DNA from 3 places in the Photobacterium minamisatsumaniensis genome. Region 2 is predicted to be linked to each of the others. Evidence: predicted binding sites of a transcription regulator. Region 2 holds the regulator's gene; each other region holds the start of a gene.
The links. The regulator PurR, encoded in region 2, represses purine synthesis genes. The targets are predictions, from matches to a motif close to TNANGNAAACGTTTNCNTNA.
Positions count from the first base shown of each region.

Region 1 (8,849 bases), on a different contig from region 2:
CATTATTTACATTAATGAATGGTCTTTTATCTGTAGCGACTTAAACAGACGTTTAATTAACGTCTTACGCGACTTCTCGCATTTGAAGAAACAATAAGGCGATTAATTAATACTTTTTTCTTTGTTTTTGATGCTGATTTCAGCTCACGAATAATTCGCGTTATTTCACCATCAAGGTATTTCGCCGTTTTAGTTCGCACCATTGCCGTGATCACTTTATCCGCATTGTCTGGTAGCGATTGCATCAATGCCCATTTATAGCTGTAATTCTCGTCAGCGGTATTTTGAGCATCGCTATAAATAGAGGCTTTAGGTATCACTACATCCTCACCTCGACCAAGCCGGCGGCAGTACTCTTCAACAACAGGGCTTCGATAGAAAGGTAACTCACCAGAGAGATAGAGCTTCGGACCTAATTCTTTTGCGATGGTGATCTTTGATTCAATAACAAAGCGACTCGCATTAGTGACTTTGACTGACAGTTTTTCAGGCGAGGAATAATATATACATGCCTTTTGTTTCGCTCTTGTCATGCCGACATAGGCCAACCGGCGCTCTTCCTCAATATCTGCACCAATACTACCTGATGATTTGTTCATGTATGGGAAAGCGTCTTTATCCCAGAACGGTAAATGTACTTGCTCATATTCGCAGCCTTTAGCACGGAAAATTGTGGTTAATTGAACACTCTCTTGTGCATTCTCGCCCTGTTGACCGTTATTTTTACTTGAACCATTCTGCAGCCCTGACTGATAGGTGTAGTACTCGAAATATTGCAGCGCTTTAGCACAGTCTTGATCCATACTGTCGAGCACGGTACTTACACTGTCTAACCGCTCGATTGCTTCTTCAATTTCGCTTGCTGTCGCTTCAGTTTTCCAAATCCAAGTATCAAGGCCACTTTCTTTTCGATACTGTTTATAAACATCTGCTGCTTTAAGGCTGCCTTTTCGCATCAGCCTCGCCAACAGTTCAAGACGCTCGATTAAGCTTTCCAACTTAAGGGTTGGATTGGCTTTTTCATAACGGGCAATAAATGTCAGCCATGTCGATGGCTCCATACCAGCCAATTGCTCACATAGTGGCTTCAAAGTTTTATTTGGGACATAACAATGTGGAAAACCCATAACACTGAATAACAAGGCCGATTTCTGTTGTGGTGCTTGCTCTTGAAAACGCCCCGTTGCAAGCGCCATCAATTCCATCAATAGCTTCACTTCTCGGCTATTCGCCAATACCGAAGGCACTGGCATATGGTATGGCACTTTCTTACTGAGGAACGCCAACTCAAATAACAGGGTTTGAGACCAACGACGGACCAAAATGGCAACCTCAGACGGTTTGCCACCATTTTGAAGATAGTCTTGAATCGACTGGGCGACTTCCCCCACCTGCCGGGCCGAACCGCACTCAATGACTTGAGTATCTTTCACGCCTTCACAAGATGTTGTTAAGAAATCACTGAAGCGCTGCTTGTTATTAGCAATAAGATGGCTTGCCGCAAGTGCAAGGCTATGACCAAAACGGAAGGTTTGCGACAAGGTGTAGGTTTTAGCTGGGGCAAAACTCTCATCAAAATCCAGCATAAACTGCGGAGCGCTGCCGCGCCATTTGTAGATACACTGATCAACATCACCCACGGCCACTAGCTGTGTATTATCACCCAACAACTGTTTGAGTAAGCGGTATTGCGCCGTGTTAATATCCTGAAATTCATCGACAACCACCAGCTTGCAGTGCTGATGGTAATGCTGGCGAATCGCATCGTTACCTTCCAGTAGCTTTACTGTTTCAACCAACCAGTCATCGAAGAACAAAGTACGTTGTTGCTTTCTCAACTCTTCAAACTTTTCATAACCATCGATGATAAACAGGTAATCACGGTTTATTTCTGCTAACTTGAAAACTTCATAAGGCGACAACATGTATGCCTTCACCAAACCAATGAAACTCAGCAGCAATTCAATGGTTTTCGGATCTTTAATAACCTGCTGTCGCTGATAGGTTTTCTCAAGACCTGCGATCTCTCGAAGAATCCCCTTCACTAATGCCTTATCACTCTCGCCGCTTTGATAGTCGACGCGAAAGCCAGTGTCGCGCAAGAAACCCGTTTGGTTAAGAAACTTCAAGCAAAAACTATGGAATGTATGCACAGGTACAGGCTGCTCTATGCCAGCCGCTTGTAGTTTGGCCTGAAAATCGGTACGAATGTCACGGTTAAACATCATCACCAGCATTTCTTGCGCTGGAATGGTGGCCAACTTTTGTTCAATCATTCCTACCAGTGTGGTGGTTTTCCCAGTCCCCGCCCCTGCTATACAAAGTGCATTGCCATCTTTATGTTGTATGAATGCTGATTGTTCAGTGGTGTAACGGGTCATAACAGGCCTAACGGGAAGAAAACAGGATAGTGATTTTGCCACAGTTCTTGCTTTGCTCGTGAAGAAAATTCGAGCAGTTAAACCATATTCTCATATCGGTGTAATATTATTTTGCGCAATCGTTTGCCTTTCTTGCTGAAAGGCTACGATTCTTCTGCTATTATCGCCTAAAATTCGTTGCGTACTGGGCAACTTACCCTGCGTTAACGTGCTTTCTTCGTTATCTTCTGAAATAGGAATTCGCCATGAGCCTTGCTGATCAAGTTCTCGCTGTAAATGATGACCTGCCAATCCGTACTGATAAACCCGTTCACAGTGGTAAAGTACGTTCTGTATACTGGTTAACTGAGGCCGACAGCCGCCGCCTAATCGAAGAGAAAGGATACAACGTCAAACCAGATGCCCCACTGGCTATCATGGTTATCAGTGATCGTATCTCTGCATTTGACTGTATCTGGCACGGTAAAGGAGGCTTAAAAGGTGTTCCGGGGAAAGGGGCTGCCTTAAACGCGATTTCAAATCACTGGTTCAAGTTATTCCGTGAAAACGGATTGGCTGACAGTCATATTCTTGATATTCCCCACCCATTTGTTTGGATTGTTCAGAAAGCTAAGCCCGTTATGGTTGAAGCGATTTGTCGTCAGTACATTACTGGCTCAATGTGGCGTGCTTATAGTAAAGGTGAGCGTAACTTCTGTGGCATTGAACTGCCTGAAGGTCTGAAAAAAGATCAGAAGTTACCTGAACTACTCATGACCCCTTCAACCAAAGGGATCTTAAAAGGTATTCCGAATGTACCTGAAGTGGACGATGTCAACGTCACTCGCCACGATCTTGAAGCAAACTATGAAGCATTCAATTTCCGTAGCACGGATGATATCGCTCACTACGAGAAGCTATTGCAGGAAGGCTTCAATGTGATCAGCAAAGAACTTGAAGATATCAATCAAATCTTTGTTGATACCAAGTTTGAGTTTGGCTACGTCACCGATGCTGCGGGCCAAAAAAAGCTAATTTACATGGACGAAGTAGGCACACCAGACTCTTCTCGCATCTGGGATGAAGCCGCTTACCGTGATGGTAAGATTGTCGAAAACTCAAAAGAAGGTTTTCGCCAGATGTTACTTAACCACTTCCCTGATCCAGACATCCTATTAAATAAAGACCGCATGGAAGAACGTTTTGCCCTAGCACGCGAAAATGAGCTCCCGGTTGAAGCATTAATGGAAGTATCGAGTGTTTACACTGGAATTGCGGAAAAAGTGACTGGTCAAAAGATCGTTCTTAGCGAAAACCCAAAAGCAGAAATTGTCGAAGTACTTCGTGAGCAATACGGTCTAATCGACTAATTGGCTTGCCCGATACTCCTCTGATACGAAAAGGTAGCGTAAGCTGCCTTTTTCTCTTTGTTCTAGCGAATTGACAGCAAACTCGTTCGATTTATCCACTCCCCCCTATGGCATTGCTAGTTAGTCCCAAAAAATTAATGCGCCAGTTCACAATATTATAGAATTATCATTAACACTTTTGTTACCATGCCGACACAATATACAAACTAACCACCTGTACTTTAGAGGGATCGTATGAAGTTCAGTTATAAAGTTGTTGCTACTTCATCAGCAATACTATTAGCAGCCTTGTCGTTGCTATCCATCAATCAATATTTCAATACCAAGAAATACATCGAATCTCATATCACCCAAAGCACGAATGAGATTGTCAGTGGTGTGAGCAATACGGTAAATGCCGAGCTTTCGAGCAGTAAATCACTCGCTACCTATATTGCAAGTATGGTGAGTGATGATCTGAGCTTGGAGAGCATTCACTCCGTAATTGACAAGCCGATTGTTAAGCAATCATTTGTGCTTACTGGGCTAGGGTTTGAAAGTGATGGCAGCTTCACCAGCAACGATCCTAACTGGAATCCGGGTGAAAATTGGGAGCCTCGTGCTCGACCGTGGTACATCGATAGTAAACAAGCACGTGATGTCATTATAACGGCTCCTTATACCGATGCCGTCACCAATGAGTTGCTAGTCTCAATTGCCAGTCCTTTAATGACTAATAATCAATTCCAAGGCGCGATCTTCTTTGATATGCCCCTGACTAGCTTGGCTGAGTTAGTTAACCAAATCAATTTATTCGATGCTGGCTATCTCTTCATTGTTTCGGAAAAAGGCACTGTTATTGCCCACCCAAACAGCGATTACAATGGAAAACCGATGTCATCATTCCTTGGTGATCACTCAATTTCCACACAAATGAAAAGCATTGAGTTAAACGGCGCACCAAGCAAGCTATCCTTTACTAAAATTGCCGGACAAGAATGGTATATTGGTGCACTTCTTGATGAACAGCGCGCATTTGCTGCAGTAAACCAGCTTCGTTCAGAAGCCATTATCTACTCTTTAGTCTCCCTTCTAGCTGGTATTATTGCGTTGTTATTACTAATTAAAGTATTAATGCGACCATTAACGAACCTTAATTCTGCAATTGAAGATGTCGCAACAGGTCAAGGGAATTTAACCCGCCGTCTCGATACCAATACCGATGAAGAGTTTGCTGCACTTGCCAAAGGCTTTAATGCTTTCAGCGAGAAAATTCAAAACCTTATCATGGAGTCAAAATCACTGAGCAATGATATCCTCGCAGGCACAGAACAAAATGCTGTAGGTGCCCAACAATCTACAGTTGCCATGGCTTCACAGTTAAAAGAGCTTGACCAACTTGCCACGGCAATGCATGAAATGGCCGCCACATCAGGCGAAGTTGCCAATAACGCACAAGGCGCAGCAACTGCAGCTCAGCAAGCTGACGTCGCCGTTCAAGATGGAGGCAAGATTGTTTCACATACTGCTGTAGCTATCTCTGAACTATCGCAACAAATCGATCATGCGGTTGAGGTTGTACTTCAACTTGAAAGATCGACCGGTAATATTGAATCAATCTTAAAAGTTATCAATGAAATTGCCGATCAAACCAACTTACTGGCTTTAAACGCAGCCATTGAAGCTGCGCGTGCGGGAGAGTCTGGACGTGGGTTTGCCGTTGTTGCCGATGAAGTTCGGACACTCGCTCACCGTACCCAACAATCAACCACTGAAATTCGACAAATGATTGAGCAACTGCAATCTGGCGCTCAGTCAGCCGTTTCAGTCATGGAGCAAAGTAAGCACACTGCGGTAACAACAGTGGACAAATCTAAAGAAGCCGATGGCGCCTTGATTAAAATAAGCGATGCGATTCAACAGATAAACGACATGAATTTGCAAATTGCTTCCGCAGCTGAGGAGCAGAGCTTGGTCGCAGAAGAAATTAATACCAACACACTTAATATCAAGGAACTCAGCGTCGAAGTTGCCACAGCAGCACAAGGGGCAGAAGAAGCCTTAAAGGCACAAACACAAAAAGTGAAAGAGCAAGATTCTGTCTTGAATAAGTTTGTTGTTTAGCCGTTAATTTTGCGGCAGCTCCCTATTGGGAGCTGTCTTTTACAAGCTGTATAAACTTCTCCCGCGTTGGGTCTGACAACCTATCGTTCCATATTAGCCCTATATCCCACACCGTATAATCACCATTTAACGAAATGAAACGAATATTCGCTGGGCTGATTGCCTTCGTGCTTGAGGGCACTATGGTATAACCCAGTCGGGCCGATACCAGAGCAAGAAGTGTTAGTATGTCATCTGCTTCTTGCTCAACTTTCAACGTCTGCTCTGATTCATATAGAAACCGCTCAATATACTGACTAAGACCAGGGCCTCGTTCGGGGTTGAGTCGCAAATAACCAAGACGAGAAAGTGATGACCATAAATCGTTTTCGTCAACCAACTCATCCTGATGTACCGCAATGACAAGCTTATCGGTGCAAAGAGGTATCCCTTTAAGTGGCAGATCAACGGGTAAGCGATTGAAGCTAAGTTGAAGATCGCCTGATAGCAATGCATCTATTTGATATTGTGATGGCGTATCATTCAATGTGATATGTACGTTCGGGTAACACTGCTTAAATGCGGCAATACATTGTGGTGCCTGATGGTATGTTGAAATACCAAAGCCGATATTGAGGTAACCTTGCGTCCCCTCTGCAACAGAACGTGATAACGACTGAAAGCTCGCAAAATACGTAACCATACGCCTCGCCTCAGGTAACAAGGTTTTACCAACTTGCGTTAACGCAGCACCATGCCTTCCCCGCTCAAACAGCGCAGCATCCATATATTCTTCAAGCCGTTGAATCTTTTTTGTTAATGCAGACTGCGTGATGAAAAGGTGTTCAGACGCAACCCGGTAATTACTATCTTCTGCTAACTGACAAAAAGCTCGAAGCTGATCGATATCCATTCCATTAGCTCATTAAAACTAGAATTTTATTCATTATAAGGAATGAGTGTTTTTTTCTAAACTGGCTCCATCACGTTTCATGTTAATCAGGAGCCTTATAATGAAAGATGTACGCGTTGCTTCCGTCCAGTTTAACCACCATGCTGGCGATAAAGACTATAACCTCTCTGTCATCCAACACTATGTAGAAAAAGCGTCACAGCAAGATGTTGAAATTATCGTATTTCCAGAGATGTGTATAACGGGCTATTGGCATGTGTCTAAACTCGAGAAAGCTGACATCGAAGCACTGTCAGAGCCGGTGCCGCAAGGCAATTCCACTCAATATTTACAGGCACTTGCAACTAAGTTTAGGGTAAGTATCGGCGCTGGCCTGATTGAAAAAGGCGATGACGGGAAACTCTATAATACGTTTGTATTCGCCATGTCAGATGGAACCATTGCCAAGCACCGTAAACTCCATACTTTTGTTAGTAAACATATGGATAGTGGCAGCGACTACACCGTATTCGACACCCCTCATGGCTGTCGTGTGGGTATTCTTATTTGTTGGGATAACAACTTGGTTGAAAATGTACGTATTACCGCATTGAAAGGTGCCGATATCCTCATTGCTCCTCATCAAACAGGGGGATGCCAATCACGAAGCCCGAATGCAATGAAAGGGATTGATCCTCAGCTTTGGTATAACCGTAAAATTGACCCTGATGCGATTCGTGCAGAGATGCAAGGTAGCAACGGACGCCAATGGTTGATGCGCTGGTTGCCAGCACGAGCACACGATAACGGAATGTTCCTTATTTTCAGCAATGGTGTTGGCGTGGATGTAGATGAGGTACGTACTGGCAATGCAATGATCCTAAACCCATATGGTGAAACAATCGCAGAATCAGACAGCCTTGAAGATGATATGGTCATTGCGAACCTCAAAGCAAAAGAGCTTGAAATGTGTACTGGTCGACGATGGATTCGTGGGCGACGACCAGACCTATACCAGCCTTTAACAGTACCAAGCGGGAATGAGCTAACGCCTTTTGATGCCCGATTTGCTGATAAGTAAAATTAGACTCCGTTTATAATCTAGGCGGCACTGCTGCAGGTGATAATACCCTGCAGCCAATTAAACAAAGCCCCCCATCCTTCCACTATTTTCGCACGCTGCTTCGTTAAGCCCCATAGTCACACGAGCTTGCTCCCTTACTGAGAAATTAACATCTCATTAAAAGAACACATCAGTATCACTTACTACCACATAAACAACTGCAACAAACCTTCCAACCAAATCATTAGACCACAATTGATTAGTCCACATAACATTTAACTGAATAAATACCCCACACCAATAGTAACAACCATGTAAAAATTAAGAATATTTGTGATCCAAACCGAACATTGTTACCATATCAACGAAAAATTTACTTAGAGGTCTAATTATATTACTAAATAATAACCATTGAACCTCTCAGTTTTTAGCAAAAAACCATTAAGGATAAAACGTTTACGTTTATTTATGGATAATAAATTTAAAAAGTACAGTATTGACACGACCGACTATCAAGTTGGTCAAGACAACATACAAAAATGGGGTTTTGATATACATAACCCAGTATTCGGCATCAGTGCAGGATTGATTATTTTCTTCCTTGCGACCCTCGTCATTGTCGACCCTGGCACAGCCAAAGATACGTTAAATGGCTTAAAAAATGGCATCATTGAAAGTTTCGATTCACTCTTTATGTGGTCAGCCAACTTCTTTGTTCTTTTCACACTAGCGTTGATTATTTCGCCATTTGGCAAAATCCGTATTGGCGGTAAAGAAGCCAAATCAGAACACTCCACAGCATCTTGGTTATCAATGCTATTTGCAGCAGGTATGGGTATTGGCCTTCTATTCTGGGGAGTCGCCGAGCCAGCAGCTTATTTTACTGATTGGTGGGGAACGCCTTTCAATGTCGAACCGTATACTGAAGAAGCAAAAGCGTTAGCAATGGGCGCGACGATTTTCCACTGGGGTATTCACGGTTGGTCAATCTATGGAATCGTTGCATTATCACTCGCTTTTTTTGCTTATAACAAAGGATTGCCGTTATCAATCCGTTCTGTTTTCTATCCCATTTTTGGTGA
Region 1 covers NZ_JAKJSI010000040.1:62,933-71,781, reverse strand. The annotation lists gene L4D78_RS20710 (ATP-dependent helicase) at 57-2,381, opposite strand; gene L4D78_RS20705 (phosphoribosylaminoimidazolesuccinocarboxamide synthase) at 2,627-3,730, shown strand; gene L4D78_RS20700 (methyl-accepting chemotaxis protein) at 3,965-5,833, shown strand; gene L4D78_RS20695 (LysR family transcriptional regulator) at 5,856-6,725, opposite strand; gene L4D78_RS20690 (nitrilase family protein) at 6,826-7,785, shown strand; gene L4D78_RS20685 (BCCT family transporter) at 8,236-8,849, shown strand, end outside.
Region 1: a site for PurR is predicted at 2,493-2,512, ahead of L4D78_RS20705 (phosphoribosylaminoimidazolesuccinocarboxamide synthase). Genes of this name have one in related genera too.

Region 2 (11,459 bases):
GTAAAACTGACTGGTGAGAATAAAGCGTGCTCGCGATTACTTATAGTGAGGTTTTCCACAGATAATGTCATCCGTGCTGTTACTCCGTTGTTGCGATTTTGGTTGATAAAAGCGGCCAGAAAAATGGCTCGCTGATAATGCGATAGTAAAGAAGACCAAAGGTAAGATGCCTTGAAGTAATCCGTAGATGGCGGTGACTCGTCGATCCTGCCCACTTGCGAGTACGACCGCTTCAGTGGTCACGGTTGATATTCGTCCAGCACCCAACATTTGTGTCGGTAAGTATTGGGCAAGGCTAACACTCATGCCTACAGCCATTGCCATATAGATGGCGGGCATAATAAGCGGCCGTTTAACCCGCCACCATGTTTGCCAGCTGGTTAGGCCCAAGCTCTTGGCGCATTGATCAAGGCGGTTATCATAACTACGCCAAGGACCATCAAGCGCAAGATACATATATGGGAAAACAAAGAAGATATGGCTCCATATCACCCATACAATAAAGTGTTGTCCTGCGAACCAGTATGTACTGATTTGAATACCAAACAGCAGTGATAGCTGTGGTGTAATTAATGGAATAGCAATACACCAAGTTGGGATGCTTTTCTGGAACTTATCTCGATATTCTAAGCAGCAAATGGTCATTATTAGTGCGATAACGCTGCTTATGAGTGCCAACATGATGCTATTACATGCAAGCTCAAAGATAGCCTGTAATTCTTGTTCCCAAAACCTTAGGCTGTATCGGCTTGGTGATAAATCAGGAAAACGCCAGCGCTGAGCGATAGACCAGGTAAAGAGCAACGGGGTAAGGATCAGAGGTATTAAGAGCACAAGCCACACAATTAACCGAGTAAGGCTTAACCCCTTGGCTTGTATTGGTGATCGAGATGCGCCATGGAATTGCCATTGACGGTATTTTCTTAAGCATAGCCATTCTGTAACAGATAAAAGTGCTAACCCAAGCATTGTCGTAAGGAGGAGTAGACATGCGCCGACTGCTGCTCTAGGCAACAGTGCGAGATCTGGGTCGGTAAACCACTGCCACACGATAACAGATAGGGTAGAGGGGCGGCTGGGGCCGATGATCAGCGCGACATCAACCACAGAAATACCGTAAGCAGCGACGGCAAATAGTGGCAGTCTAATTTTTGGCAACCACTGAGGCAAGATAACCTTCAGCCATGCCTCTTGATTAGAGTATCCAAGCCCATTTGCAACCGCGAGTAGTTTGTTTACGTGTATTTGCTGTAAGACTGAAATGCTCATCAATAAAAGAAATGGAATTTCTTTTATTGCTAAGCCCAGCAGTAGCCCTAATCCATAGCGGTCTTGAATGAGGTTAAAGCTGTTGGCGGTATTAAAACCAGTGCTTTCTAATAAGCGATACATCCACCCTGATGGCGCAAGTAAAAAAGCAAAACCAATGGCAAAAGCGACATGAGGCATCGCAAGCATTGGGCTGAGGAAGCGTTCAATTTTACGCCAATATGTTGTATTCCAGTATCGGCGTAATATAAAAAATGATGCCGATAAAGCAAGTAGGGTACTGCTAAGGCCCGTGAAAAGACTAAGCATGAATGACTGTTCAATGCCGGGCCAGTTGGCAACTGTGGTGAATGCCGAGAGGTTAGGTTCGGTATAGCCTAAAGGAGGCAGCCAAGATATTGCAGGTAAAACTAACCCTAATAAACCGGGTATCAGTGGAATAATAAAAAGAATGAAAGTAAGAAAAAAAATTGCGTGAATCATACTGAACCTAGGTTAGGAAGCTGCCAGAAGACAGCTCCCTTCATTGTTTAACTGCCGTAGCGCTTTTGCCATTCCAGCTCAATGGCTGTAATCCAGCTAGGGTGAGGCTCAGGAATTGATTTAAATAGGCTAAACTCTTGAGCTCCAACCTTATTGAGTACGTCTGGCTTTAATATAGAAGGGTCGCCCCAAATCGTTGAATCCGATTTACGGGCTTGCGCTTCAGGGCTCATCAAAAAGTTGATGGTCACGAGTGCGCCAGCTTTTGCCGAAGCATTCCACGGTATTGCCAAGAAATGGATATTTGATAGCGCCCCTTGCTGAAAGGCATAAGTCTGGGCGGTTTCGACAAGGTTGCCATTTTCGATAGCGGCGTTGGCGGCATTCGGGTTAAAGGTTATGGCTAACAACAGTTGTTGATCATCGAGCAACTGAATGGTTTCACTTGTACCTGATGGGAAACGGAGACCTTGTTGCCATGCGACAGGGTGTAATTGGTCTAAGTATGACCACAACGGTGCGGTAACCATATCGAATTTACTCTTATCGAATGGTTCATATAGCGCTGAATTGTTATTTGTTAGCTCGAGTAATGCCGCCTTAAGAAAGCTACTTCCATGAAATTCTGGTGGTTGTGGGTAACTCACTTTACCTGGAAATGCTTTTGCAAGGCTTAGAAGCTCAGCAAAGTTTTGAGGCGGGTTATTCAACGTTTGTTTGTCATGAATAAAGACAAGCTGACCAATCCCCCACGGTGCTTCCATACCGTTTGTTGGCTCAGTAAAGTCTTCATCGATAGGTAGCGATGTATCAACGAATTGCCAATTGGGCAAGCGTTGGGTAAATGGCCCGTGCAGTAGGTTATTGTGTTTCATCGAACGGAAGTTTTCGCCGTTTAACCATACGAGATCGACGCTACCTGCTTGGTCTTTACCTGCGGTTTTTTCAGCAAGTAGCCTTTGCGTTGTTTCGGCAATATCTGCCACTTTGACATGTTTTAAGTTAATGCCATATTGTGTCTTTAATTGACGGCTCGCCCAACGTAGGTAGTTATTAATCTCTTGGCTTCCGCCCCATGCATTAAAGTAAACAGTTTGTCCTTCTGCATCCGCTACAGTCTGCTGCCATTGACCACCGTCTGTGGTGTTATTGGCAGCAAATGCGAAGCTAGTGGTTAGCGCAAACGCTAACCCTAGAATAGTTTTTTTCATATGTCCTATAATCCCTACTTTTCCTTGAGCGGCGCTTCTTCGGTTGGTTTTACAGTTGCATTTGTTTGCATGGTATCAGTTTGGGTACTTGGTTTCTCGTTTCGCATCCAAGTATGATATTTTTTAACCAACGCCAGTAAACCTTTGGGTGCATTGGCTTGCTTCCAAACACCTGCAGTATATTTTGTCGCTTCACTCATGGTTGGGTAAGGGTGAATTGTCCCTAGTATTTTGTTTAGTCCTAAGCCATGGCGCATAGCAAGGGTGAACTCAGCTAACATTTCACCCGCATTATGACCAACAATAGTGACGCCTAGAATTTTGTCTTTACCTTTTGGTGTAATGACTTTTATAAAACCGTGGTCTTGACCATCCGTAATGGCGCGATCTAAATCATCAATACCGTAAGTTGTCACTTCGAATTGAAGACCTTGCTGTTGGGCTTCTTTTTCATTAATACCCACACGTGCCACTTCAGGCGAGGTATAAGTGGCAGCAGGCAAGACAGAGTAATCTGCTTTGAATTTCTTTACATCGCCAAATAAGCCGTTCACTGCGGCATACCATGCCTGATGTGCTGCTGCATGCGTTAGTTGGAATGGGCCTGATACATCGCCAACTGCAAATATATTCGGGTATTTGGTTTGTAGGTAATCGTTAACTTCGACAGTGCCTCGTTCTGAGGTTGTAATCCCAAGTTCTTCTAAGCCAAAGCCCTGTACATTAGCGACGCGGCCAAGAGCAAGCATCACAACATCAAATTCTACGGTTACTTCATCGCCAGTTGCCGTCGTGAGGTATACACGCTGTGTACTAATACCTGATTCGTCGGTTATGTTTTCAAATCGAGACGCACGGTGGCCAGTCATTATCGTGACACCGTCTTTCTCCATTTGTAACTTAACTTGCTCGGCGGCATCTAAATCTTCACGGATCAAGACTTGTTCAGCCATTTCAATGAGCGTGACCTGACTACCTAGGCGGCGGAAACTCTGTGCCAATTCACAGCCAATTGGCCCCCCACCAAGCACCATCATGTGTTTAGGTTGCTCTTGCAGTTGCCAAATAGTATCTGAAGTTAGGTAGTTAACAGATTCTAATCCTTCAATCGCAGGCACTAATGGGCGAGCACCTGTGGCAATTACTATATTACGCGCTGTAATTCGCTCACCGTTTACCTCGACTTCCCATGGTGACAAGATAGTGGCTTCTCCACTAATACAATTAACACCGAGCTTAGAGTAGCGATCTACAGAATCATGAGGCTCAATTTTGGCGATAACATTATGGATTCTTCCCATCACTTGTTTGAAGTCGACTTGAGTCGCGCTGGTGGTAATACCAAATTCATGAGCGCGGGATATTTCAGCCATAGTGTGCGCTGCACGAATAATGGCTTTTGATGGTACGCATCCGGTATTTAAGCAGTCTCCTCCCATTTTATGACGTTCAATGAGCGTTACCTTCGCCTTTACTGCGGCGGCAATGTAAGAGCTAACCAGACCGCCAGCCCCTGCACCGATAACAACCATATTTTGATCAAATGAAGAGGGCTTTTCCCATTGGGCGTAAACACGGCGTTTTTGAATGATGCTCATCACTGCTTTGGCAATTAGTGGGAAAATACCCAGTAAAGCCAATGAGATAACAACTGGGGCAGAGATAATACCGCTGAGTGTGTCTATTTGGCCAAGCTGAGTACCTGCATTAATATAGACAGCTGTTCCGGCTAACATGCCTACTTGGCTAACAAGGTAAAACATTTTAGTGCTGATAGGGGTTAAACCCATGAGCAAGTTAACTAAGAAGAAAGGGAAGACAGGGATCAAGCGTAGTGTGAAGAGGTAAAGTGGCCCATCTTTTTTAATGCCAGCGTTAATCGGTACCAAGCGGTGACCAAACTTGCTCTGTACCCAATCTCGAAGAATAAAGCGGCTGAATAAGAAAGCCAATGTCGCCCCGATAGTACTGGCGAATGAAATAAGCAATAAACTCCACCAGAAGCCAAATAAAGCGGCGCCAAGGAGCGTCATTATGGCTGCCCCTGGAAGTGATAATGCCGTTACCAATACGTAGAGGCTAAAAAACACCACGCTCGAAAACAATGGGCTCGTGCTTATTGTATCTTGTAGGGCTAGCTGCTGGGTTTTCGCGTACTCTAACGTAAAGTATTGCCCTAAATCAAAGGCAAACCATATGATAAGTAGAGATGCAATGATAGCGAGTAGAACGATTTTTTTTCTATCCATGTTATTTACTCCTGAGCTATTCCTTTGACGACAACTTTTCTTTTATCGAATCGGGTTGGATCGGTAGCGAACAAAATCCCTGCTCAGGTACGTCGAGCGCAGTATTAAACTTTGCAGAGAGGTTCTGGAAAGAAATGAGGGCGGTGAGTTCAACAATCGTATCTTCGTCATACCACTGTTTGAGTGTATCCAGCATGTTTTCGGTGACACGTTGACCTGTAATCGTCATTGTTTCTGTGTAGCGTAATACTGCCCGTTCTTGTTCTTCAAATAATTCACTGTGCTGCCAGTTAGCGAGCGATTTTATTTTCTCTTCTGAATCACAACGCTCAGCTAACCTCATGCCATTAGCATCGACACAAAATGCGCAGTCATTTAGTTGAGAGACCCTGACGCAAACTAATGAACGCATGATAGGTGATAGCGGAGAAGAGCGACGATCAAGATAGCCAAAGAAACTAGCAACCAGCCAAAAAAGGGTAGGCTTACGCCCCCATAAGAGCGCCGGGTTTAGTACTTTGCCGAAATGGCGTTTTTGAAGCCAAAGTAGCGGCTTAATGGTAATGGAATGGTTTTTTTTGGCTGAAATGCGCACGATCACCTCTTAATATTAGGAATACTTTTTATGCCACAATGGGTATATAACCTGACCATGAGCAATGATTACTCAAATTATCAGATAGATATGAGACAAAGACCTAATTAAGAGCTGAATTATTTCACTGAGTGATGAAAAAAGTGACTTTGGCCGTTTAGTTGATTACTAATTGAACGGGACGGTCATGTTGAGCTTGGGTGACTATTTTATTTGGCTGGGGTGACGTCAAAGTAATATAGCCGCAAGCTAAAATAGGCACAACGGCAAGTAACATTGTTTTACCGATATGATAGTTACGGTACCAATACTTTTTTGAGCGTATTTTTAACAGTAGTCCCCATGTAAGGAGTAGGGCGTTAAAGCCTGAAACGTAAACAAGTACATCGTACATCATTGGCATTGAGGCCATGTTGTTATTGATAAGAACGAGTACGGTGATAGGGGGAAGTAAGCTGAGTAAAACGAATAACTTCATTAGTCGAGGCCATTTACCAAACTTATCCTTGAACATCTGATCAGTTTGTCCGGGAAAAGGTTTGGTACAGTTCATAATGACCTCCGAAAATATATGCTGTTATTTTACGGTCTTTATAAAGTAATGAAAGCTTGTTGAGTGTTTTGTAAACAGCTTTGTGAGGCAATTCAATCTTTCAGATATACTGACAATTAATTGTCATTCATGGGGTGTACGAAGCAAACTGAACGTGCGGTCAAAGCCTGACCATGCTATCGAGGAGAATAATGGTGCTGAGGCATAATAGTGAGCAAGGAACACTCGAAATGATGCATTAACAAGAGGCATATCACCTCTTGTTAATGGTACTAAGCGGGGTTAACTAAGCTTTGAAAGCAGCTCTGAGCGACGTTCTTGCGGAATAACTGACCAATGCTGGCCACTAATTGCACCTTCTAATGCCCATAAAAGATCAATGCTTACAGTGCCTTGATGGGTATCTTGTAATGCCCTAAAAGCGTTAATCGAACCCGCTTCAAATAATGCATCGACACTGATAATCCCTGCTTTTTTTAGCATGCGTTCGTTTGCGAGTCGTAAGTTAGGTAGATCTTTTATACGTTCTGGTCCTGCCTTACTTTTTGTTTCTTTGTCTTCTTTTGCCGCTTCAAGAGAGCGCTTAGCTTGGCTAAGTATTTTAGTTGTGTCTTCCCACCATTCATCTGGAATTGCAAAATGCTTGGTAACAACAGGAAATCCACGTTTCTTATAAATATATGGCTTTAAGCCTGCCTGTTTAAAATCTTGTTCGTTTTCAGCGTTGGCACGAAGATGAAGTTTGTCGTTAACAACGAGTGCAAACATTGTTTCACCTGCGAATATGCCAAATCCGCCAAACATCGAGCGTGATTTTACGTTGTTGAAACAACTAAACAGTCGTAATGAATTTTTAAGTACTGGTTTGTCCATGCTTCTTCTCGGTGAAAAAAATCTAGGGTCACCTAACAACAGAGCGAGGATTTCAGATTAGCAAAATTAACAAAAGAGTAATGTCAGAATCATGTAAAATATGACGCCTGATCACTATTGCTATATCCATCGGCAACCCCGCTACCTTAAGTCGAACTAGTTATTGAAAACTATAGACTCTTAGGCCGGAAGCTTTGCGTCCCAATCTTTCGAAAGGTTTGCCTTGTTCGTGACTGTTTAAGAATATCGCAGAAGCAAAATTTGAACCTGCTCCCACTTTTAATAGCGTGACCTTGCTCCCATAAATTATTTTATCTTGTCTTTATTTAATTATAAAAAGTGCCAAAAGTTGAGTGAATATTCTAATTAGGCATGCTATAAGCACAAAAAAACGGAGGGGGAAGCCTCCGTTCTTATCGTCATCAATCCGCTTGTTATGAATTGGTGTTTCGGTTTATCACTGATTTTCTAATCACAAGCTCTGGTATCATTTCAAATATACGGTGCTCATGATCTTTATCTTTCACTCGTTCTAACAGGATTTCGATAGCTGTTTTACCAAGGCGGCGCTTGGGCTGGTGAATCGTGGTTAGGGGTGGTGAAAAGTATGGTGCTAAATCAATATTGTCGTAGCCGATAATTGAAATATCTTCAGGTACACGAATACCAGCTTGTGAAAATGTACTGATCATGCCCATCGCCATGATGTCATTGAAGCAAAAAATCGCCGTTGGACGTTTGTCCATTGCAATGAACTTTTCAGCGGCTTCAACTGCCGATTCACATTCAAAGTCACCTTCGAGTACCCAATCTGGGTGTACTTCGAGATCGGCTTCAGACATGGCTTTTTTAAAGCCTTTTAATCGTTCGCGACAAGCAGCTTTATCACTGTGGCCGGTTAAGCAACCGATAGCTTGATGCCCATGTTCAATAAAGAACTTAGTCGCGACATAGCCGCCTAACTCAGCATTATCTTGAATTTTATCTGTGTGAGGACTCTCTGGGCCCCAATCCATGACAACCATAGGCAAATCTTTTTGGCGCTCTAATAGACCGAGTAGGTTTTCATCCAAGTCTGAGCACATGACCAACAAACCATCAACGCGCTTTTCAGCCAGCATGCGTAAATAATCACGTTGCTTCTCAAGGTTACCTTCAGTGTTGCACAAGATAAGTGTGTAACCAGCGCCGTAACAGTACTCTTCAACACCGTGTACGACTTCAGCAAAGAAAGGGTTGGTCGATTTTGTAACCAACATGCCAATAGTACGGGTTGTGTTGCATTTTAAACTACGCGCTACAGCACTCGGAGCGTAGTTTAGCTCGTCAACTGCAGACAGTACTTTTTTTTGCGTCGCTTCTGCGACAAATCGCGTTTTGTTAATCACGTGAGAGACGGTGGTTGTAGAGACACCAGCCATACGTGCAACATCTTTAATCGTTGCCATATTTATTCTTCTAATAATAAGGGTCAAAAGACCTAGGTAATTTTAAGCTTTACTCAATAGAGTAGTGCACTGGCTATACGTTCAATACAGTTCACTGTTCTGTTGAGTACAGATAACAGAAACGACAAAAGGCCGCGACACGAATGGGCGGCTTCGTTTCTTTTCAGTATTCACGTTTATTGCGATTTAGGCTTTGCAATTGTTGCATAGTGTAATCGCTTGCGCTCTCATTTTACTCAGTGTAGCAAAGAGTGCAATGTTTCTTGCCTTAATAAATTAGGATTACTGGTGAATTGGATAGGTTTGATTGATTAATGGTCAACCATAAATCTAGCGAATAATTCCAAGAAACCAATAAAGATAGGTTTATAAAGCCTTTTTAGTTTGATTAAGAAGGCTTTAAAGGAAAAAGAGAAGGTATAAAAAAGAGATGTTTTTATTTTTTTTAACAACAACTTCCTGTTAAATGGCCAGTTCGAACTTTGACTGGTGTTCTTCAATTTCATGGCTGGATGTTGCAAGCACAATAGGATAATTATCGATCGGGTGGTGTGTAATGCAAACAGGCCAACCATAAACGCGTTCGATCGTTTTCGCTGTTAAAGCGTCCTTCGGACAACCATCAGCTTGAATTTTTCCCTCATTAAGAATGACTAAACGGTCTGCATATTGCGCTGCTAAGTTTAAATCGTGAATCACTATGATCACCGCAGCCCCAGACTTCGCTAACGACTTTGCGACTTGAAGGGTTTTATGTTGATGCGCTAAATCGAGTGCTGATGTTGGCTCATCAAGCATCAGAATACACTGCTCACCAGCGCGACTGAGTTGAGTCAGTACCCGTGCAAAGTGCACGCGCTGTTTTTCTCCTCCAGAGAGCGTAGGGTATAGGCGACAACTCAAATTTGTGACATCGACTTGAGCCATTTTTTCTTTAGCAATACTTACCGTTTCCCGATTGGTCAGCGCTAAGGGGAGACCACCCAGCTCAACAACTTCTTGCGCGGTAAATGCGAAGGTTAGGTTACTATGCTGAGGCAACACACCAAGGTGTTTTGCGAGTTCAGCTGGTGGCCAAGTGGCACGGTTTTTACCAAAAAAGGAAACATGGCCTGTAGATTCTTGTTCACCACATAATACTTTCAAGAGGGTGCTTTTACCTGCACCGTTAGGACCTAGCAAGGCGGTAAGTTCACCACTTTTGATCTGAATAGCTAAATCATCAAGGAGTACTTTATCACCCAATTTAAGGTTAAGCCCTGAAGCATCAATAGCACATTTTGTTTCAACGCTATTTTTTGTCATCAAGCTCATGACATTTTCCCTTTTTGTTTTACGAGCAGGAAGATAAAGAAGGGCGCGCCGAGTAGGGCTGTAATAATCCCAACAGGCAGTTCAGCCGGTGCAACTGCGATACGTGCAAGCATATCGGCAACCAAAAGAATTAATGCGCCAAGCAGAGCAGATAATGGTAAGAGCACTTTATGATTAGGCCCTACGAGCATTCGACCAAGATGGGGGACGATTAAGCCAACAAAACCAATCACACCGGTGAGTGAAACAGCAATACCAACACCTGCAGCGCAAAGTAAAATCAGTAACCTTTTCAGTGTTTGTACATTAACCCCCATATGTTTTGCTTCTGCTTCTCCGAGCAAAAAGGCGTTGAGTGCATTTGCATTGCGATCAAACATAAACATCAGTACGGCAAGAGTAATATAGGAAAGCGTGATGCCAGGCCAAGTTGCCCCTGCAAGTGATCCCATGCTCCACAGTGATAAATCTCGTAGTGCTTGGTCGTCAGCGTAATAATTCATCAGGCCAAGCGCAGCACCTGATAGTGCCCCGATAGCCACACCAGCCAGAAGCATCACTGTTACAGAAGTACCGTTTTTGTCTGTGCCTAAGTAATAGACAAAAAAGGTACTGAAAGCCCCGCCTAAAAAAGCAAAAACGGGAACGGTGGCTAGTGTTAACAACAGAGGAAATGATGCTGCAAGCGGAGCAAAAAACACAATAGCTAATGCCGCGCCTAAGCTCGCTCCTCCTGAAACGCCGATAATACCTGGGTCGGCGAGGGGGTTACGGAATAGCCCCTGCATAACAGCACCGCATAGCGCTAATATCGCACCAATTGCCATTCCAAGTAATGTTCTCGGTAAACGAATTTGGTTAATTACAATTTGTATATGTTGGGGCAGATCCGATTGCCAAGGCATTAAGGCTTTGAAACTATCAGTGAAGGTGATTGCCATCGGACCGATGACTACTGATGATGTAATGGCAAGCAACAGCAGTACGAGGCCAGTTGGAAAAATAATACGTGTCGGAATACGGTATAACTGCATAGTAATAAATGCTTATATTAATTTGGATAGAAAACGGTGTTTAAACGTTCAGCTTCGCTTAAACTTTTCAGCCCCAAACCGCCGATCAGAGCAGTTCCATCGATCATAGCGAGGGCTTTGTTTTGGCCTGCTGGTGTTGCGACGAGTAAAGGCATTTGTTTAAGCAGCTCATCAGCTGAACCGATTTTACTCATGGTACGCGAACTCAGCAGGATGATATCAGGCTGCATTTCCACCATTGATTCCAGTGAAATCGGCTTATAAGACTCGACGGCATCTGCTGCTGGGTTTATTGCACCTGCAAGGCGAATTACGGTGTCTGCAGTAGTATTGCGGCCAGCAACATTGGCTGGGCGACCTTCGTGGATCATCAGGAAAAGTACTTTCTTTTTGTTATCTTGAGTCGCTAGGTTGGCATTAATGGCAGTGA
Region 2 covers NZ_JAKJSI010000067.1:10,192-21,650, forward strand. The annotation lists gene L4D78_RS26690 (ATP-binding cassette domain-containing protein) at 1-71, opposite strand, end outside; gene L4D78_RS26695 (ABC transporter permease) at 37-1,752, opposite strand; gene L4D78_RS26700 (ABC transporter substrate-binding protein) at 1,800-2,963, opposite strand; gene L4D78_RS26705 (dihydrolipoyl dehydrogenase family protein) at 2,978-5,212, opposite strand; gene L4D78_RS26710 (carboxymuconolactone decarboxylase family protein) at 5,229-5,807, opposite strand; gene L4D78_RS26715 (hypothetical protein) at 5,965-6,360, opposite strand; gene L4D78_RS26720 (TfoX/Sxy family DNA transformation protein) at 6,643-7,233, opposite strand; cyclic di-GMP riboswitch class I at 7,362-7,466, opposite strand; gene purR (HTH-type transcriptional repressor PurR) at 7,668-8,681, opposite strand; gene L4D78_RS26730 (heme ABC transporter ATP-binding protein) at 9,144-9,995, opposite strand; gene L4D78_RS26735 (FecCD family ABC transporter permease) at 9,992-11,029, opposite strand; gene L4D78_RS26740 (heme/hemin ABC transporter substrate-binding protein) at 11,047-11,459, opposite strand, start outside.

Region 3 (11,459 bases), on a different contig from region 2:
ACGCTTAGGTGAGCTGGTTGAAGATGAAGATCTAAGCCGCTTCATTCTATAAGTTGCAACACTATCTTTCAAAGAATCATAAAACGGTGCCAAATGGCGCCGTTTTTTTGTTCTCAAACAAACATTATGGCGATAAAGTTGCCCATTAATTCAGTTCAGCCATAATACCCCTTAATTGAGTTCACACGCTAAAGACTGACACTATGAAATCATCTTCTCTCGCAATTTGGCTAGATGCTGCACGACCTAAAACCTTGCCGCTAGCCATTGCCTCAATTGTTTGTGGCAGTGCAGTAGCAGGATGGCAAGGAAGTTTCTCTGCATTAATCGCGGGATTAGCACTGCTAACCGCACTTTTACTACAAATTTTATCGAACTTGGCCAATGACTACGGGGATGCAGTCAAAGGCACGGATAATGACCAGCGACTTGGGCCGCAAAGAGCGATCCAATCCGGCTTAGTCACACCTGCGGCAATGCGTAAAGCCATGGTGATCAACATTGCTCTAACCGCGATAAGCGGCTTGAGTTTGATTCTGTTAGCAACCAATAACCTACAAGATATGTTTGGCTTTATTCTACTTGGGTTAATGGCCATTGCTGCATCGATTGCCTATACCGTCGGCAATAAGCCTTACGGCTACCGTGGACTGGGCGACTTATCTGTCTTAACCTTTTTTGGCTGGCTGGGTGTCGCAGGTACGTATTACCTACAAGCAGGACAAATTGATTCCATTATAATGCTGCCAGCAACCGCCTGTGGCCTGCTTGCTGTTGGTGTGCTTAATATCAATAACTTACGTGATATCGATAATGACCGGGCATGCGGCAAGCTAACATTGGCCGTACGCATGGGGCCCGAATGGGGCCGTAAATACCACCTGTTCTTATTGATCGGCAGCGTTGCTTGCTTGGCTTTATTTGCACTGCTTGAGCTACATTCACCCTTTGGTTGGCTCTTTATCCTCAGTGCGCCGCTGCTATTCAAGCATGGTAAACAAGTGATGCAATCGACTGATGGTGCTGCATTACGTCCTATGATGGCTACCATGGTGAAATGTGCTCTGCTGACAAACCTGTTGTTTGCCGCTGGGGTTGTCTTAGCTGCCGTTTAGATATCATGCTGGCGCTTCACTTCATTTTATTGTGTGAAGCGCAGCCAACTGATTATACTTTCAATAAGTTAAGCCTATACCTCATTGCTAACCCTCTTTTCAATTGCCACAAGAAGAAGCGTGCTTATGGAATACAATACGTCCGAACTATGCGATATCTACCTCGATAAGGTCGACGTTGTCGAACCAATGTTCAGTTCTTATGGTGGTCGCAGCTCCTTTGGCGGTCAAATTACCACAGTAAAGTGCTTTGAAGACAGCGGAGTGATCCGCTCGGTGCTTGAAGAAAATGGTGTTGGCCGGGTGTTGCTTATTGATGGTGGAGGCTCACTACGCCGAGCTCTGGTTGATGCCGATTTGGCGCAACTTGCCACTAATAATGAGTGGGAAGGGCTGATCATTTATGGCTGTATCCGCCATGTTGATGATCTCGACGAGCTTGAGATAGGTATTCATGCAATGGCATCAATCCCTGTTGGTGCCGATGAGCAAGGCACCGGAGAAATTGATGTGCCAGTGAACTTTGGGGGGGTTACTTTCCTACCAGAAGATCATATTTATGCCGATAATACTGGCGTGATCCTATCACCAGACCCTCTCGATATTGAATAAATACCGTGGCACTTCGTCGATACATATAAAAACAGAGCCATTTGGCTCTGTTTTTTAATACTGACTTTCAAGTGCAAATGGCTTTCAGCCAAGGTGCCACTTATTCAACGTGATCCATTTTACCTAACAGTGTACGTACACGTTCCTGCCATGCTTCATGATCATTGCGTAGTTTGCCATTATCTTGCTCTAGTGTTTCGCGATTAGAACGCAGCTCCTGAGCTTCATTCGCAAGACTATCATTTTGTTCTTTTAGTTCTTCAATTTCCATTTGTAGTAGGGAAATTGTATCAACAGCTGTCTGTACTTTGGCTTCCAGCTTTTCCAGCATTTCTAATGACATATTATCCACCTGTTTTCAGCCTATCTAATTGCCCTAACCATTAAGGCAATTGTCCACAGGCATGTTTACGATTCTATACTGCCTATTCTAACGAGCCGACCGCCATCTGACATCTACAAAAACCTCGGTTTGTGGCAAATGGGTAAAAATCACTCAATTCTGATGATTTTTTTGCTTTTCATTTTTAAATCGATAACCAGCCGATAAGCGCTACTATCAGTTAGTCGAAAAAAACATCAACTTTCGCCACGGCGAGCAACAATCCTCCAAGGGCGTTCAAAAGCTTACTTCGCTTTATAGTAAATGCGTAAAATTGCGATCAAACTCTATTTTAATGCAGCGGTGGCGTGCTAATTTTTATTTTGATCGTATCTCTCTTGGATGTATCCAAGAACTTGCCTATCTGGCACATCCGACCTTTTAAGGTCGGATTTTTTATTTATATCCAGTAACTTACAAAGCAAAGCCTTTAAATCATCCCTACCAATCAAAAATCATTCCTTTATCAACATTTATGTCGCACACAACGGCAAACGTTTGCGTAAACGCTCAAATTTGATTTATTTTATGCTCGAACGCACATTTTTTAATCCACTTTATTTCAATAATAAAAAGTTAGAGTAAATTATCTACCCATAAAAAATAGAAAAGTAATACCCCTACGACATTAGACAAAAGGACGAAATAATGAATAAGCAAAAACAACATACTTTGATAGGTGAATGCCTCGCAGAGTTTATTGGGACAGGGCTGCTGATCTTTTTTGGTGTGGGTTGCGTTGCTGCATTAGTACTGACTGGCGCCGAATTTGGCCAGTGGGAAATCAGTATAATGTGGGGTCTTGGTGTTGCCATTGCAATTTACTGTACTGCTGGTGTTTCTGGTGCCCATATAAACCCTGCTGTTACCATAGCCCTTGCACTATTCCATGGCTTTGATAAACGTAAAGTACTGCCATATATCGCTGCGCAAATGCTTGGTGCTTTTTGTACCGCGGCACTCATCTATGGTTTATACAGCAACCTCTTCGCCGACTATGAAACAACCAACGGCATTATTCGCGGTAGCGAAGCAAGCCTCGCCACTGCTGGAATTTTCTCAACCTACCCCCATGCAGCGTTATCATTTGCTGGCGCTTTCGCCGTTGAGTTTGTGATCACAGCAGTGTTGATGTTCGCCATCTTAGCGATTGGCGATGAAAAGAACGGTGCACCTCGTGGTGCAATGGGCCCACTACTCATCGGTATCTTGATTGCGGTAATTGGTGGGTCTTTAGGACCACTAACAGGTTTTGCCATGAACCCTGCCCGTGATTTTGGTCCGAAATTCTTTGCATTCCTGGCTGGCTGGGGCGACATGGCGTTGACTGGCGGTAAAGATATCCCTTATATGATTGTTCCGATTTTAGCCCCAATCGCTGGCGCGGCATTTGGTGGTTGGCTATACCCTAAAGCGATCGGCACCTATTTACCTGGTAACAAGTGCACATTACCAAACCAGTGCGAAGACGCTGATGATAGTGCACCGGCCCAAGCTTAAGACTAAAGAAAAAGAATACCTCTCTACTACCCTTATATAATGACAATTAGAGGAAACCGTCATGACTACAGAGCAAAAATACATTGTTGCACTTGATCAGGGTACAACGAGTTCACGTGCCGTTGTGCTAGATCACAACGCGAACATTGTGTGCTCGTCACAACGCGAATTTACCCAAATTTATCCAAAAGCCGGATGGGTTGAGCACGATCCTCTCGAGATTTATGCGACACAAAGCTCGACCCTAGTCGAAGCCTTGGCAAAAGCAGAGATCAGCTCTGATCAAGTTGCCGCTATCGGTATTACCAACCAACGAGAAACCACCATAGTGTGGAATAAAAATACTGGTAAGCCGGTTTACAATGCCATTGTATGGCAATGTCGCCGTACCGCTGATATCTGTGAAGTACTGAAAGAGCAAGGGTTAGAAGACTACATCCGTGAAAATACCGGACTTGTGGTTGACCCATATTTCTCGGCAACCAAAATCAAATGGATCCTTGATAACGTTGAAGGCGCCCGTGAAGAAGCTGAGGCTGGCAACTTACTATTTGGTACTGTTGATACATGGATGATCTGGAAGATGACCCAAGGTCGTGTCCATGTTACCGATTACACTAACGCATCACGCACCATGGTATTCAATATCAATAGCTTACAGTGGGATGAAAAACTGCTGAAAGCACTAGATATTCCGCTATCTATGATGCCAGAAGTGAAATCTTCATCTGAGGTGTATGGCCAAACCAATATCGGTGGTAAAGGTGGTACTCGTATTCCAATTGCAGGTATCGCGGGTGACCAACAAGCTGCACTCTTTGGTCAAATGTGTGTAGGAGCCGGCCAAGCGAAAAACACTTACGGCACAGGTTGCTTCTTGCTGATGAACACCGGAAAAGAGAAAGTAACCTCTCATAATGGCTTACTGACAACCTTAGCATGTGGCCCGAAAGGTGAAGTGGCTTATGCCCTTGAAGGTGCTGTATTCATGGGTGGCGCCTCTATTCAATGGCTGCGCGATGAAGTGAAATTGCTCGATGATGCAAGAGACTCCGAGTATTTCGCCGACAAAGTCGGTAGTGCGAACGGTGTGTATGTTGTACCAGCCTTTACCGGCCTTGGTGCACCATATTGGGACCCGTATGCGCGTGGCGCAATTGTCGGCTTAACCCGCGGCGTTAACTCGAACCATATTATTCGTGCAACCCTAGAAAGTGTTGCTTATCAAACCCGTGATGTTCTTGATGCCATGCAGGCTGATTCAGGTATCAAGCTCGCATCACTACGTGTTGATGGCGGCGCGGTCGCGAACAACTTCCTGATGCAGTTCCAATCAGACATTCTTGATACCGAAGTTCACCGTCCTGTTGTAACTGAAGTAACGGCATTGGGCTCTGGTTACCTCGCAGGTTTGGCTGTTGGTTTCTGGGGCAGCATTGATGAACTGCAAGGCAAAGCAGAAATCAATCGCAAGTTCATCCCATGTGCTGATGATGGCAAGCGTAATCGTCGCTACCGAGGCTGGAAACGCGCGGTAGAGTGCGCCAAAGGTTGGGCAGTAGAAGAAGAAGACGATATTTAATCGTTATTCAACCATAGTCCTCTATTAAGGCCTGCATTTGCAGGCCTTTTTATTCAAGATACAATCAATGCCAGCACGAATTTTTCCCTTTGGCATACATTTTTGTCTTAACGCAAACGTTTCACTGGAAGCTGTGGTAAAATCCTCGCCAGTTTTTTAGCTCACTAATTTCTATTTCTGGAGTAACCATGAAGCGCGATTTGGCAATGGCATTTTCCCGTGTCACTGAAGGTGCAGCACTAGCAGGCTACAAATGGCTTGGCCGTGGCGATAAAATTGCGGCAGACGGCGCAGCCGTTGAAGTTATGCGTACCCTGCTTAACCAAACCGAAATTGAAGGTGAGATTGTTATTGGTGAGGGTGAAATCGATGACGCTCCAATGCTGTACATCGGTGAACTTGTAGGAACCGGTGGCGATGCTGTTGATATTGCCGTTGACCCGATTGAAGGCACCCGCATGACAGCGATGGGCCAGAACAATGCATTAGCCGTACTGGCTGCAGGTGAAAAAGGGTCATTCCTAAAGGCACCTGATATGTATATGGAAAAGCTGGTTGTTGGTCCTGCTGCTAAAGGCGCGATTGACCTTGCTAAACCGTTGACTGAAAACCTAGAAAATATTGCAACAGCGCTGGGTAAAACACTTGATACTCTTGTGGTAACAACGCTGGCTAAGCCTCGCCATGACGCGATTATTGCTGAAATGCAAGCCATGGGTGTACGCGTGTTTGCATTCCCTGATGGTGATGTTGCCGCTTCAATCCTAACGTGTATGCCTGATAGCGAAGTGGATGTGATGTACTGCATCGGTGGCGCCCCTGAAGGTGTCGTTTCTGCTGCCGCCATCCGCGCGCTAGGCGGTGATATGCACGGTCGACTTATTCCTCGTCACGAAGTGAAGGGTGATACAGCCGAGAACCGTGAGCACGGCGAAATCGAAATTGCTCGCTGTAAAGAAATGGGCATCGAGACGAATATCGTCCTTCGCATGGAAGATATGGCCAAGAGTGATAACGTGATTTTTGCCGGTACTGGTATCACGAAAGGTGATTTGCTTGAAGGCATCAGCCGTCAAGGGAATATCGCCACAACGGAAACACTGCTGATCCGCGGTAAGTGCCGTACCATCCGTCGTATTAAATCAACGCATTACCTTGACCGTAAAGATGATGCAATCAAAGGCCACATTTTATAACGTAACCCTCCTTACGTTACTGGCTTCTAGGCGCACAATACGTGCGCCTTTTGTTTTTTTGGTACTTTCCACTATTGCCCACCTCAGCACCTAAACCACTCTGCCCCTCACTTTGTAAAGTTGTTGCTTTATTTACCAAGCTGGCTACATAATTAATGAACAAAGTAGGTAGCCGCTGTTATGAAAACAATCGACAAAATACTGTATCGAATGAAGCGGGAAGGCTCAGTCACCGCAAAAAAACTCGCAGAAGAGTTTAACCTCACTACGATGGGTGTTCGCCAGCACCTCCAAGGACTTGAAGAGGACGGCTTAGTCGACTTCAAAGATGTCAAAGTCAAAGTGGGTCGACCCACTCGTCATTGGCACCTGACCCAAAAAGGGCACGGCGGCTTCACCGACCGTCATGGCGATCTTATTATTCAAATGCTTGATTCTGTCGAAGCGTTATTTGGTCAAGATGGCCTGCATCAAGTCGTCGAACGCCGTGAGAATCAAACCTTTGAACAATACCGTTCTCATTTGGCAACAACGTCAAATTTAAAAGAAAAATTACAAATACTGGCTACACTGAGGGAGCAGGAAGGCTACATGGCAGAGCTTCATCAAGACGGTGATACGTTCGTGTTGATCGAAAACCACTGCCCAATTTGCCATGCTGCAAAACGTTGCCCTTCACTTTGCCAATCTGAATTATCTGTTTTCCAGCGCTTGCTGGGTGACAACTATCAGGTCAATAGGAATGAACACATTATCGCCGGAGAGAGGCGTTGCGCTTATCGAATAATAAAATCATAACGAGGAGATGATTATGGCTGACTGGATCCCTGCAGAGGTGATTACCAACCGTCATTGGAACAATGATTTATTTAGCCTGGTGCTAAAAGCCAATATCGAACCATTCAAAGCAGGTCAATTTACCAAGCTAGGACTGGAAATAGACGGTAAAATGATACAACGCGCCTACTCCTTTGTTAATCCACCCAGCAATGACAATATCGAAGTATATGCCACCCGAGTAGCTGATGGCCTCTTGTCTCCTCGCCTCCATGCCTTAAATAACGGTGATACGGTTTTTGTGTCGGCACGGGCCAATGGCTTTTTCACCCTAGATGAAGTACCTGACGGTGAGCATCTGTGGCTCTTGTCGACTGGCACCGCCATTGGTCCCTATCTCTCTTTATTGAGAGAAAAAACCGTTTGGCAACGTTTTCGTAAAATCATACTGGTCCATGCCGTGCGCTTTTCTGCCGATTTGAGTTACCAGGCTGAAATCAATAGCCTTAAAGAAGCCCACCCAGAGCAGTTAATTGTCCAACCCTTTGTCAGCCGTGAACCTGCAATGTTGTCACTGCCTGGCCGTGTCCCGCAAGCCATTGCTGATGGCATGTTAGAACGCCATGTCGGCTTGCCATTATCGCCAGAAAAAAGTCAAATTATGATTTGTGGCAATCCAGAGATGGTCAGAGAAACCAAGGCGATACTGGAAACTATGGGGTTCATTAAAAATTTGCGCCGTAAGCCCGGACAAATTACCGTCGAGCATTATTGGTAAGTCCCTCTCCCTTTTACCAATAAAAAAATAACCGCATTGCGGTTATTTTTTATTGTCTATCGCCTTGTCTCAGCCCTGAGCCACTTTGATTTTCCATGACTAACTAAATTTAGTGCATCACGATGACAATCTGGATCACTAAGATGCAAACATTACCCTCTTTTGATGAACTAAAAGCCATGGCAGAAAACGTCCCAGAAGAGCTTGAGGCGTTGCGCATATCAATGAGTGAAGAAGTCATCACGAATGCCAGTGAATCAATGCAACCACGCCTACGGGCGCAAATGAGCCACATTAATCAGGTGATAGCCAAGGGGAAAAACCCTAACCACACCAACATCCTGCTGATGGCAGAGTTACAGCAGCAACTTAAACGCTTCGCACAAGCGCTGAATGCCCCCGAGAGCCTTACCGAGCACTGTGCCGAGATAAAACCGTTTGTTCAACCTATCTCATCGAAGCCTATGCCATCGAGCAACACGGATACCACTAACAGCTAACCTTCAAGAAGCTTTCACGATCCATATCGCGCATGTCAATCGTCAAGCTATTAATGGCTGAGGCATGCTGCTCAAGTACAGCCATTAACTCTCGAGCTAGCTCGCGTTTTAGCTCTGGGTTTCGGCCTGACAACATCGACAGTTCAATATGGATAAAGCTATGGAGATCCCCTTCTTCACCCACTAACCAGTTGTGGCAGGGATAGCTGCGAGATTTCACTGAGTCGGGCTCAAACAGTTCACAAGCCAGTAATATGTGATGAAGGTCCTCTAATAACCCAGTAATATTGACACGCTCGGCCACTGGATCGGCATATTCCATAACGAGATTTGGCACAACATCCTCCATGAATTGGCTTTCGTCGCCATCAACAACCCGCCTATCGGCTGAATTGATTTAAAATGGTCGGAAACAAAAAAGACAGAATTTTATCTGTCATTCGGCCTCACAGTAACGGATTTAACGCTAACAATCCAAGCAATCAGGCTAGATTTCAGCCATTGATCACTCTCTTTATTCGCGGCTTCGATGCTGACAAATCCACCAGCCTGAAAAATATTTCCTCACAACGGTTCACTTTTTGCGATGAAAAGGGTACAACCGAGCACAGAAATGATTTCGAACAGTAAATTAAGTACGCAAGCTGTTATATATTTACAGCCATACTCAATAGCCTAGTCATTTAAGTTAGATCATTAGACTATTAAGTATTACCTTTTTACATCAAATTGATTTGGAGAAAAGCTATGCGCCATCCTGTAGTTATGGGTAACTGGAAGCTAAACGGTAGCAAGGAAATGGTATCTAACCTACTTAAAGGCCTTAATGCTGAACTTGAAGGTGTTACTGGTGTTGACGTAGCCGTGGCTCCACCAGCACTTTACATCGACCTTGCTGAGCACACGCTAACTGAAGCTGGCAGCGCAATCATTCTAGGTGCTCAAAACTCTGATCTAAACAACAGCGGCGCATTCACTGGCGACATGTCTCCAGCTATGCTTAAAGAATTCGGCGCAACTCACATCATCATTGGTCACTCTGAGCGTCGTGAATACCACAATGAATCTGATGAGTTTGTTGCTAAGAAATTTGCATTCCTAAAAGAAAACGGTCTAACGCCAGTTCTTTGTATTGGTGAATCTGAAGCACAAAACGAAGCAGGCGAAACTGTTGCAGTTTGTGCTCGTCAACTTGACGCAGTTATCAATACTCAAGGTGTTGAAGCTCTAGAAGGCGCTATCATCGCTTACGAACCAATCTGGGCTATCGGTACTGGTAAAGCAGCGACAGCTGAAGATGCACAGCGTATCCACGCACAAATCCGTGCTCATATTGCAGAGAAATCTGAAGAAGTTGCTAAGAACGTTGTTATCCAATACGGCGGTTCTGTTAAGCCAGATAACGCTGCAGCATACTTCGCACAACCAGACATCGACGGTGCACTAGTTGGCGGCGCAGCGCTTGACGCAGCTAGCTTCGCAGCTATCGCAAAAGCAGCAGCTGAAGCGAAAAAGTAAGCATCATTTGATTGATTAGAAAGAGCTACCTTCGGGTAGCTTTTTTTATGGCTGCAATAAATGTTAATCGCATAAAAAAACCGGCTAAAAGCCGGCTTTTATTCAGAACAATACGGTTTAGAACAGTTTGTCTGCTAGGGCATACAGGTCTTTGCGAACTGGACGCTTCATGTTTTCAATCGCATCGATGATATCGTGGTGTACCATTTTTTCATTTTGGATACCCACACAACGACCACCTTCACCTTCCATTAGAAGCTCAACCGCGTATGCGCCCATGCGAGATGCAAGGATACGGTCAAATGCCGTAGGCTGGCCGCCACGTTGGATATGGCCTAATACTGTTGCACGCGTTTCACGGCCAGTTTCATCTTCGATGTACTTCGCCAGCTCATTCGCATCAGTCATTAGCTCGGTAAGTGCAATGATTGCATGCTTCTTACCTTTGTAGATCCCTTCTTTGATCTTCGCTAACAACTCTTCTCTGTTCAGTCCAGTTTCTGGGGTGATGATATACTCACAGCCACCAGCAATTGCAGACATCAGTGTTAAGTCACCACAGTGGCGGCCCATCACTTCAACGATAGAAATACGTTGGTGAGATGATGATGTATCGCGTAAACGGTCAATCGCATCAATAACTGTGTTCAATGCCGTTAGGTAACCAATAGTGTAATCAGTACCCGCAACATCATTATCGATAGTGCCTGGTAGACCAATACATGGGTAGCCCATTTCAGTAAGCTTCTTCGCACCCATGTACGAACCGTCACCACCGATAACAACTAACGCATCAATACCGTGTAGTTTCAGGTTTTCAATCGCCTGTGCACGTACTTTCTCATCTTTAAATTCAGGAAAGCGTGCTGAACCCAAGAACGTACCGCCCTTGTTGATCACATCTGATACGCTTGAGCGCGTCAGTTTTTCAATGCGGTTCTGGTGTAGGCCCTGATAGCCATCATAAACACCGTATACTTCTATGCCTTCAGACAATGCTGCACGTACAACACCGCGAACTGCCGCGTTCATACCAGGTGCGTCACCACCACTGGTCAATACACCAATCTTCTTAATCATGGTTACCCTCTGACGTTGGGAAATGAAAATTCAAATCCGGCACGAGTTGCCAAGGTTCCCCCTCTTGGCACCATAAGCCACTAGTGTCTTATGCTCGCATAAACTGTAACGTTCTTACTAATACGGAAATATTACAATTTTGATAAAAAAATTTGTTGATTCACATCACGATAGATACCGACTTATCACTAGCATTGTAATGATATCTTTCAGGAAGCTGTCATGATATTACAAAACAATAAACGCCCTGATTCACGGATAACTTGAATGAGATGCAGATAAAAATATCCCCATCAACCTAATACAAGTATACAACCTGCTCTCAGAGCGGCCAGTTATGCGACGGAGGGTGATAACCGCTGGTGATTGTGAATTCATCCATGATAACCACACCTGATAAAGCTGCACTAACTGAGCAA
Region 3 covers NZ_JAKJSI010000014.1:133,605-145,063, reverse strand. The annotation lists gene hslU (ATP-dependent protease ATPase subunit HslU) at 1-52, shown strand, start outside; gene L4D78_RS06815 (1,4-dihydroxy-2-naphthoate polyprenyltransferase) at 204-1,115, shown strand; gene rraA (ribonuclease E activity regulator RraA) at 1,242-1,727, shown strand; gene zapB (cell division protein ZapB) at 1,828-2,070, opposite strand; gene L4D78_RS06800 (MIP/aquaporin family protein) at 2,758-3,609, shown strand; gene glpK (glycerol kinase GlpK) at 3,671-5,191, shown strand; gene glpX (class II fructose-bisphosphatase) at 5,380-6,387, shown strand; gene L4D78_RS06785 (helix-turn-helix transcriptional regulator) at 6,568-7,185, shown strand; gene L4D78_RS06780 (ferredoxin--NADP reductase) at 7,199-7,942, shown strand; gene L4D78_RS06775 (DUF3135 domain-containing protein) at 8,086-8,442, shown strand; gene L4D78_RS06770 (5-carboxymethyl-2-hydroxymuconate Delta-isomerase) at 8,432-8,779, opposite strand; gene tpiA (triose-phosphate isomerase) at 9,190-9,960, shown strand; gene pfkA (6-phosphofructokinase) at 10,078-11,040, opposite strand.
Region 3: a site for PurR is predicted at 5,300-5,319, ahead of glpX (class II fructose-bisphosphatase). Genes of this name have one in related genera too.